Regions from separate parts of the Hylemonella sp. W303a genome, predicted to be linked through region 4. Evidence: predicted binding sites of a transcription regulator. Region 4 holds the regulator's gene; each other region holds the start of a gene.
The links. Region 4 encodes sigma-54, which starts transcription at its own class of promoters, with help from an activator protein. Its sites were predicted from a motif close to TGGCANGNAANCTGCTTT; they were not measured.
Positions count from the first base shown of each region.

Region 1: a site for sigma-54 is predicted at 1,251-1,268, ahead of glnA (type I glutamate--ammonia ligase). Genes of this name have one in related genera too.
Region 2: a site for sigma-54 is predicted at 1,434-1,451, ahead of ACLBKS_RS03910 (BMP family protein). Genes of this name have one in related genera too.
Region 3: a site for sigma-54 is predicted at 878-895, ahead of ACLBKS_RS11650 (BMP family protein). Genes of this name have one in related genera too.

Region 1 covers NZ_JBKFDG010000006.1:21,052-23,252, reverse strand. The annotation lists gene ACLBKS_RS12130 (sterol desaturase family protein) at 1-216, shown strand, start outside; gene ACLBKS_RS12125 (competence/damage-inducible protein A) at 230-1,075, shown strand; gene glnA (type I glutamate--ammonia ligase) at 1,337-2,201, shown strand, end outside.
Region 2 covers NZ_JBKFDG010000002.1:52,947-55,147, forward strand. The annotation lists gene ACLBKS_RS03905 (ABC transporter ATP-binding protein) at 1-250, opposite strand, end outside; gene ACLBKS_RS03910 (BMP family protein) at 396-1,391, opposite strand; gene upp (uracil phosphoribosyltransferase) at 1,588-2,201, opposite strand, start outside.
Region 3 covers NZ_JBKFDG010000005.1:245,149-247,349, forward strand. The annotation lists gene ACLBKS_RS11645 (cysteine hydrolase) at 1-719, opposite strand, end outside; gene ACLBKS_RS11650 (BMP family protein) at 958-1,935, shown strand; gene ACLBKS_RS11655 (ABC transporter ATP-binding protein) at 1,939-2,201, shown strand, end outside.
Region 4 covers NZ_JBKFDG010000004.1:14,931-17,131, reverse strand. The annotation lists gene ACLBKS_RS08555 (class I SAM-dependent RNA methyltransferase) at 1-369, opposite strand, end outside; gene rpoN (RNA polymerase factor sigma-54) at 389-2,059, opposite strand; gene lptB (LPS export ABC transporter ATP-binding protein) at 2,175-2,201, opposite strand, start outside.

The sequences.
Region 1 (2,201 bases), on a different contig from region 4:
GAACCTCGCGCAGCGGGGAGCGTGGGGGCCGAATTGGGCGGATGCAACTTCGGCGTGCTCCTGCCTTGGTGGGACATGCTGTTTGGCACGGCGAACTTTGAATTGCGTTACGACCCCACGGGCATCCGCGATCAGGTGGAGCAGGGGCGGGATTACGGGCGTGGTTTTTGGGCGCAGCAATGGCTGGGCCTGAAGCGGCTCGCGGGCAAGGCATGAAACATCCAGGCATATGACAACGTTCAGTCTCATCCTCATTGGCGACGAAATCCTGTCCGGCAAGCGCGCGGACAAGCACTTGCCCAAGACCATCGAGCTGTTGGCCGAGCGCGGCTTGCAGTTGTCGGGCGCGGAGATCGTGGGTGACGACCCGGCTCGCATCACCGCGGTCTTGCGCCAGGCCTTCGAACGCGCGGCCTCGGGTGAAGTGGTTTTCTGCTGTGGCGGCATCGGTGCCACGCCGGACGACCACACGCGGCAATGCGCGGCGGCGGCCTTGGGGCGTCCCTTGCGTCTGCACCCCCAGGCCGCTGAACTGATCCATGAGCGTGCGCGGGACATGGCGCGTGAAAAGGGCGTGTCTTATGACCCGGACCAACCCGACAACGTGCATCGCCTGAACATGGGCGTGTTTCCCGAGGGGGCTGACATCCTGCCCAATCCCTACAACAAGATCCCCGGGTTCAGCATCACCGTGGCCGGAGGCGGTGCGGCCGCGGCGTCAGGTGCCGTGCACTTCATGCCGGGCTTTCCCGTCATGGCCTGGCCGATGATGGAGTCCTTGCTGGACAAGACCTATGCGCATCTGCATGCGCGCGGTGCCTGGGGCGAGCGATCGATCATCGTGTACGGCGCGATGGAAGCCGTGCTAACGCCCTTGATGGAGGCCATCGAGGCGGGGCACCCGGGGGTCAAGGTCTTCAGTCTGCCCAGCGTCGATCATCCCGAGCACGGCCGCCACATCGAGCTGGGGGTCAAAGGGGTGCCCACACAGATGGTGCCCGCCTACGAGGACATGCTCGCCGGTTTGCGGACCATGGATTGCCGACTTGGCCCTGAATTGGTGCGTACCGTTTGAATTTCGCGGATTGATATCCCCATATCACGCAGTCAGTCCCATTTTTGGTGCGATCCCTGGAGTTCTATCTGCATTGAAATGGGGCGTTTTGACCCGGCAAGGGCGCACAATAGAGGTTGAGAGTCCCCAAGGCGCCGATGGCGGCTCCGGATGAGTGCCCGACACGCACCGGAATTGGCACAAAAACTGCATCGATCCAGCGCTGCTTACAGCTTTCAGTCCAACGATTTTTCAACCAACCTTCCTAGCAGGAGTACCCAGATGGCCAAGACCGTCGCAGACGTGATGAAGATGGTGAAGGAGAACGAGGTCAAGTTCGTTGACTTCCGTTTCACCGACACCCGTGGCAAGGAACAGCACGTCAGCGTGCCCGTTTCCCACTTTGACGAAGACAAATTCACCTCGGGCCACGCCTTCGACGGTTCCTCCATCGCTGGCTGGAAGGGTATCGAGGCTTCGGACATGCTGCTCATGCCCGATCCGAACACCGCGAACATCGACCCCTTCTTCGAAGAGACCACGCTGTTCCTGTCCTGCGACGTGCTGGAGCCGGGTGATGGCAAGGCCTACGACCGCGATCCGCGTTCCATCGCCAAGCGTGCCGAGTCCTACCTGAAGGCCTCTGGCCTGGGTGACACCGCTTACTTCGGTCCGGAACCCGAGTTCTTCATCTTCGACAACGTGCGCTGGGGTGCCGACATGTCCGGCTCCTTCGTCAAGATCGAAGAGTACGAAGCGCCCTGGAACAGCGGTGCCAAGCTGGAAGGCGGCAACCGTGGCCACCGTCCCACCGTCAAGGGTGGCTATTTCCCGGTGCCCCCGGTCGACAGCACGCAAGACATGCGCGCCGAGATGTCGCTGATCCTCGAATCTCTGGGCATCCCCGTCGAAGTGTTCCACCACGAAGTGGCGGGCGCGGGCCAGAACGAAATCGGTACCAAGTTCAGCACGCTGGTGCAGCGCGCCGACTGGACCATCCTGCTGAAGTACGTCGTGCAGAACGTCGCCAACGCCTACGGCAAGACGGCCACCTTCATGCCCAAACCCATCGTGGGTGACAACGGTTCTGGCATGCACGTGCACCAGTCCGTGTGGAAGGATGGCAAGAACCTGTTCGCTGGCGAAG
Region 2 (2,201 bases), on a different contig from region 4:
CCGCCGTCAGGGCCGCCCGCGGCTTGCCAGGTGGCAGGCGCTGGCCCAAAACTTCAACGTGACCCTCATCGGCCACGTAGTGCCCAAACAGGATGGACACGAGGGTGGACTTGCCGGCGCCGTTCTCCCCGAGCAGGGCCAGCACCTCGCCCGCCTTCAGCTCCAACGAGATGCGGTCGTTCGCAAGCAACGCGCCGAAACGCTTGCTGATGCCGGAGAGACGGAGGACTGGGGTCGATGTTTGCTGCATGAGAAGGTTCAACGCCGACACGCCCGAATGTACCGGTCATCAATCGGGGGACACCGCGGAGCCGGCTTTGCCGGTCCGCTGCTGTTGCCCCCTTGCAAGGGGGGGTGGCGTAGCGCCCAAAGAGGCGCGCAGCCTGGGGGTGAGCTTATTTGCTGGATTTGGGCTGAGCGTCGTTGACCTTGACCTCGAACTTGCCCGCGTAGATGGCGGCTTCCTTGGCGCGGACCTTGGCCGCAAGCTCGGTGGGCACTTTCTTCTCGAAAGTGCCCAGAGGCGCGAGCGAGCTGCCCTTGTGCTTCATGTACGAGTAGACGCCGTAGTCTTCGGCGGCGAACTTGCCTTCCTTGACCAGCTTGATCGCGCGGTCGATGCTGGGCTCCATGTGCCAGAGCGCGGAGGCGACCACCGTGTCCGGGTAGTCCGCCTGGGTGTTGATCACATTGCCGATGGCCAGCACCTTGCGTTCCTTGGCCGCGTCGGAAACACCGAAACGCTCCGCGTACATCACGTCCGCGCCCTTGTCGATCATCGCGAAAGCGGCTTCCTTGGCCTTGGGCGGATCGAACCAGCTGTTGATGAAGCTGACCGTGAATTCAACCTTGGGGTTCACTTCCTTGGCGCCTTCCATGAAGGCGTTCATCAGGCGGTTGACTTCAGGGATGGGGAAGCCGCCCACGAGCCCAATCTTGTTGCTCTTGGTCATGCCGCCCGCGATCATGCCGGTCAGGTAGGCAGGCTCCTGGATGTAGTTGTCGAACACCGACATGTTCGGTGCCTGGGCCTTGCCCGAGGAGCCGAAGAGAAAGGACGTTTTCGGGAAGTCCTTGGCGACCTTGCGGCCCGCGGTCTCGACGCCAAAGATCTCACCGACGATCAACTGGTTGCCCGCCGTGGCGTACTCACGCAGCACGCGTTCGTAATCGGCGTTGGCCACGTTCTCGCTGGCTTTGTACTCAATCTCACCGCGCGCTTCGGCGGCCTTGAGCGCCTTGTGGATGCGGCTGACCCATTGCTGCTCGAAGGGGACGGTGTAGACCGCAGCGACTTTGAGCTTGGCTTGGGCGTAAGCGGCAGTGGACAAGACAGCGGTCAGCGCGGCCAGCGCGACGCCGATCAACAGGGGACGACGATGCAACGACATGGAAATGCTCCTGATCAAAGAGAGGGATGAACGGGGAACAGACAAGCAAAAACAGTGCCTCTGCAGGTACCCAGGGCCAGCGCTGCAAAGCCCGTTCGCGGGCTCCCGCGGAGCTGGCTTTGCCAGGCTGCTGGGAGCGCCCCCGGCAGGGGGGGGTGGCGCAGCGAACGACGAGAGCGCAGCCTGGGGGTGATCGTCATTTCGTACCGTAGATCCGGTCGCCCGCGTCGCCCAGGCCCGGCAGGATGTAGCCATGGTCATTGAGTTCGCGGTCCACGGCGGCGGTGTAGATCGGCACGTCGGGGTGGGCTGCGTGAAGGGCGGAGGCACCTTCGGGGCAGGTCAGCAGGCAGACGAACTTGATGGATTTGGGCCCGAGTTCCTTCAGTCGATCCAGCGCGGCGATGGCGGAGTTGCCGGTGGCCAGCATGGGGTCGACCACGACGATGTCGCGTTCGTTCATGCTCTGGGGCATCTTGAAGTAGTACTCCACCGCCACCAGGGTCTTGGGGTCGCGGTACAGGCCGATGTGGCCCACGCGTGCGCCGGGCACGACGTTGAGCATGCCATCCAGCAAGCCGTTGCCAGCACGCAAGATGGAGACGAAGACCAGCTTCTTGCCGTCGATGACCTTGCCGATGGTGGTTTCCAGCGGGGTTTCAATCTCGACGTCCTGCAAGGGCATGTCGCGCGTGACCTCGTAGGCCATCAGGCTGGCCAGTTCGCCCAACAGGCGGCGAAAGCTGTTGGTGCTGGCCTCCTTCTTGCGCATCAGCGTGAGCTTGTGCTGGACCAGGGGGTGCGTGATCA
Region 3 (2,201 bases), on a different contig from region 4:
TCGGTGCAGAAGTAGGGCGAGCTGGTGGCGCAGCAATCGCTCAGCATCACGCAGCCGTAGCCGAGAAAGTTGGCGTCGGTCAGCGTGTGCAGCACGCACTGGTCGGTATTGCAGCCCGCGAAGAGGATGCTTTTCACACCGAGGTTGCGCAGGATGCTGTCCAGCGGCGTGTCCCAGAAGCCGCTGATGCGGTGCTTGTCCACGAGGTAGTCGCCGTCGTGCGGCGTGAGTTCGTCCACGATGGCGGCGGGCCAGGAGTCCTTTTGCAGCACATGCCCTTTGCCATTGGGCAGCGGGTCGCCCAGACCCACGCCGCTGCCGCTGTTCTTATAGAGGTGGATCTGGTTGGGCGGCATGTTGGCCAGGTCCGGGCGGTTGCCCCAGTTCACCCAGATGACCGGTACCCCGGCCCGGCGCAAGCCGGGCAGCAGGGCCTGTAGCGGCGCAATCGGTGCGCGGTCGGCCTGGTAGTTGCCGCCGATGTGGTCCACCCAGCCACCCTCGGTGCAGAAATCGTTTTGCAGGTCAATGATGACGATGGCCGTGCGGCGCAGGTCCAGCACCACGTTTTGCGGTTCGGCGGTGATGCGCGCGCGCACGGGCGCGGGGGGGTCCACCGACATGTCGACTTCGTCCTGGCGGGCGACCCAGTAGTACTGCGGCGCCAGCCCCAGGGCATTGTCGGGCCGGGCGTCGGGGATGTAGGGGTGAGGTTTCATGGGAACTCCTGAGATCAAGGAACACACGTGGGCGAGTTTTTGGAGAGGCTGTGCCGCGGTTTGGTGCGATGGCTTGCGCGCGCACCATCCGCGCACCGCGAACGCCCTGAATCACCGCGCTCGTGCCTCCAAAAACAGCGTTGAGCGTCCGCCCCGGCTGGCATCGATATTGCAAGAGCCATGCCCGTAAGTAATCAGTTATTTACTTGCTGCAACCCATACGCTGAAAGGTCTCGTCATGGAAGCTTCCGTTTTGTCCCGTCGTTTGGTCGCCCTGGGTGGCCTGTTCGCTGCCTTCTTGCTGGCGGTGCCGGCGCAAGCCGCCGACCCTCTGGCTGTCGGCATCCTGATTCCTGGCTCGAAGTCCGACAAGGGCTGGATGGAATCGGGCTACGACGGCCTGGTCGCCGCGCAGAAGGAACTGGGTCCGAAGATCAAGGTGCAGATGATCGAGAACATCAACTACGCCGACATGGAGCAGGCGCTGACCAACTTGGCCAGCAAGAACGCGCTGGTGATTGGCGTGGGCGGTCAGACCCAGGCCGCGGTGCTCAAGGTGTCCAAGCGTTTCCCCAAGGTCAAGTTCTCCATCGTGGGTGGCAACAAGTCCGAGGAGTTGGCCAATGTCGCCGGTTACGACGTGAAGCAGGCCGAGATCGCCTTCGTCGCTGGCGCCGCCGCCGCCATGCTCTCCAAGAACGGCGCCGTCAGCTACGTCGGCGGCATGGAGATTCCCTCCATCGTCAACGCGGGCAAGGAATTCGGCAACGGCGCCAAGTACATCAACCCCAAGATCAAGTATTTCGAAAACTACACGGGTGACTTCGACAACGTCGCCAAGTCCAAGGAAGCCACGCTCGCCGCCATCGCCCAGGGCGCCGACGTGCACTACCACATCCTCAACCTGGGCCTGCGCGGCATGGAGCAAGCGGCCAAGGAAAAGGGCACCAAGATCATTGGCAGCTACACCAATTACTGCGGCAGCGACCCGCTCTACATCGCCTACAGCATCACGGGCGTGGGCTTCCAGGTCCAGTACGCGATCAAGGAAGCCGTTGCGGGCACCTGGAAAGCGGGTTACAAGCCCTTCGGTTTGGCCATGGGTCCCAAGGCGTCTGACATGGTGACCTGCGGTGGCACGGCCGAGCAGAAGACCAAGCTCGAACAGATCAAGAAGGACATCCAGTCCGGCAAGATCAAGGTGCTGGAAGGCTGATCGATGTCGGCCGGTTTGCCCACCTCAAACCCAGCGCAGGGCGGCGTTCGCGATGGCGCACCCCTGCTGCGGCTGGATGGCCTGTCCAAGCGCTTCGGTGCCTTGCAGGCGCTGGGTGAGGTGTCGCTGGCGTTGCACCCGGGCGAGGTCCATTGCCTGCTCGGTGAAAACGGCGCTGGCAAGTCCACGCTGTGCAATCTGGTGTTCGGTGTGCACCAGCCCGACACCGGGGGCATGACGCTGGCCGGCCAGCCGTACCTACCGCG
Region 4 (2,201 bases):
GTCGGCCACGGCGTCCTTGATGCGAAGCGTGGCGAAGTTCAGGCTCTTGAGCGGGCTGTGCTGCGCGGTCAGCTCGATCTTGAAACTCTGCTGGGCGGTGAACCACAGCTCCCAAGCGACGCTGCTGGCCGCTTCGTAGATGTCTTGTTCGTCGCGGTAGGGGCGGTGAGCCAGTTGGACCAGTACCCGCTGGCTCAAGCGGCTGTGCAGGTTGAGCTTGAGCGCGTCATGCCAGCTGGCCCGCACCCCGACACCGCCACGGCCCTTGCGCAGGGCCTCGCTGGGCGCGCCCGTGATGGCCTGGACCTCGGTTGCGAGGAAATCCTCCACGCCAGCAGCGCAGGGCAGGAAAAGCTGTAGATCATTCATGAGAGGGGAGGCAGGGCGCTCAGAGCGTCTTGCGTAAATTCGCCGGGGCGATCTTCAGCGTCTCGCGGTACTTGGCCACGGTGCGGCGCGCGCATTCGATGCCTTGTTCCTTGAGCATCTCCGACAGCTGGCTGTCGGACAGCGGCTTCTTGGCGTTCTCCGCGCCGACGAACTGCTTGATCAGCGCGCGCACGGCGGTGCTGGAGGCGCTGCTGCCCGATTCAGTGCCGAGGCCCGAGCCGAAGAAGTACTTGAGTTCGTAGGTGCCGAAAGGCGTGGACATGTACTTGGCCGTGGTCACCCGGCTGATGGTGGATTCGTGCAGACCCAGCTCGTCGGCGATTTCGCGCAGCACCAGCGGGCGCATCGCCAATTCACCATGAACGAAGAAATTCTTTTGCCGGTCCACGATGGCATTGGCCACGCGCAGGATGGTGTCAAAGCGCTGTTGGATGTTCTTGATGAACCAGCGCGCTTCCTGCAGGCGCTGCTGCAGCGCGGCATGGCTGCTGGCGTCGCGCGTGCCGCCGCCCGACCCGCGCTGCCCCTTGAGCGCGTTGGCGTAGATGTCGTGCACGCGCAGGCGGGGCATCACGTCGGGGTTGAGCATGACGCGAAAGCGCGCGTTGCTGGCCGTGCCCCCCACGCGCTGCACCAGCACATCGGGCGTGATGATGTGGCGCTCGACGTCCACGAAACGGCGACCCGGCTTGGGCTCCAGCCGCGCAATCAAGGCCAGAGCCTCGCGCGTCAGCGCCTCGCCCGCCGCACCCGAGCCCCCGGTCAGCTGGGTCAGTCGACGCAGATCGCGCCGCGCCAGCAATTCGGGAGCTTGTTCAATCAAGCGCAGCGCCTGAGTCAGCGTTTGCCGTAGCGTGCCGCTGGCGTCTTGTTTCGCCTGTTGTGCGCTCGAGGTCGAAAGGGGGGGCGGCGCGAGGTGCTGCATCTGCTGCTGCAACTGCAGGCGCAGGCATTCGCTCAACGAGCGCGCGCCGACACCCGAAGGTTCCATTTGGTGCAGCAGGCGCAGCGCGATCTGAAAGTGTTCCAGCAGACCTTCCAGTTGCTCGGCGTCGTCGCCCGCCAGACTGGCCGCCAACGTCTCCAGCGAGTCCTCCAAGTAGCCGTCGTCGTTGAGCGACTCGATCAGGAAGAGCAGCGCGGCGCGGTCGGCAGGCGTCAACCGCAAGGCCAAGGCTTGCTGACGCAGGTGGTCTTGCAGGGTTTCGTGCGCGCGTGCCAGTTCGGTGGCGTCGGCTGCGTCGTCGTCGTCCTGCTTGCCGTTGCGCGGGGGAGCGTCGCCGCCCCACTCGCTGTCGTCCGGGGCCAGATCGACGCTGCCGTCCCCTTCCCAGTCGCCGTCGCTGGCCAGATCCACGGTCGTCGCCTCGTCGCTGGCGGCTTCGACGCTCGTCTCATGGATGTGCTCGGAGGGGCCTTCCAGGGGGCCGTTGCTGACCGTGTCGCCGTGATCGTCGTCGTTCACCGGCGGTGTGTCAGCTTGCTCCAGACCAAATGCCTCACGCTCGGCGCTCTCGTCGGCGCGTTCCAGGAACGGGTTTTCGTCCAGCAGTTGCTCCACCTCCTGGTTCAGCTCCAGCGTGGACAGCTGCAGCAGGCGGATGGACTGCTGTAGCTGGGGCGTGAGCGCCAGATGCTGGGAGATGCGCAGCGAGAGGCTTTGCTTCATGCGCTAAACCGTTCTCAAGCGTGCGCCCGCGCGCGCCGCCGGGCCGCCCCAAGGCGCGAAGGCCCCCCAGGGGGCAGCGCAGTGCAGGGAGTGACAAGCATGGGGGCCCACATACTCACATCTTGAAGTTCTCGCCAAGGTA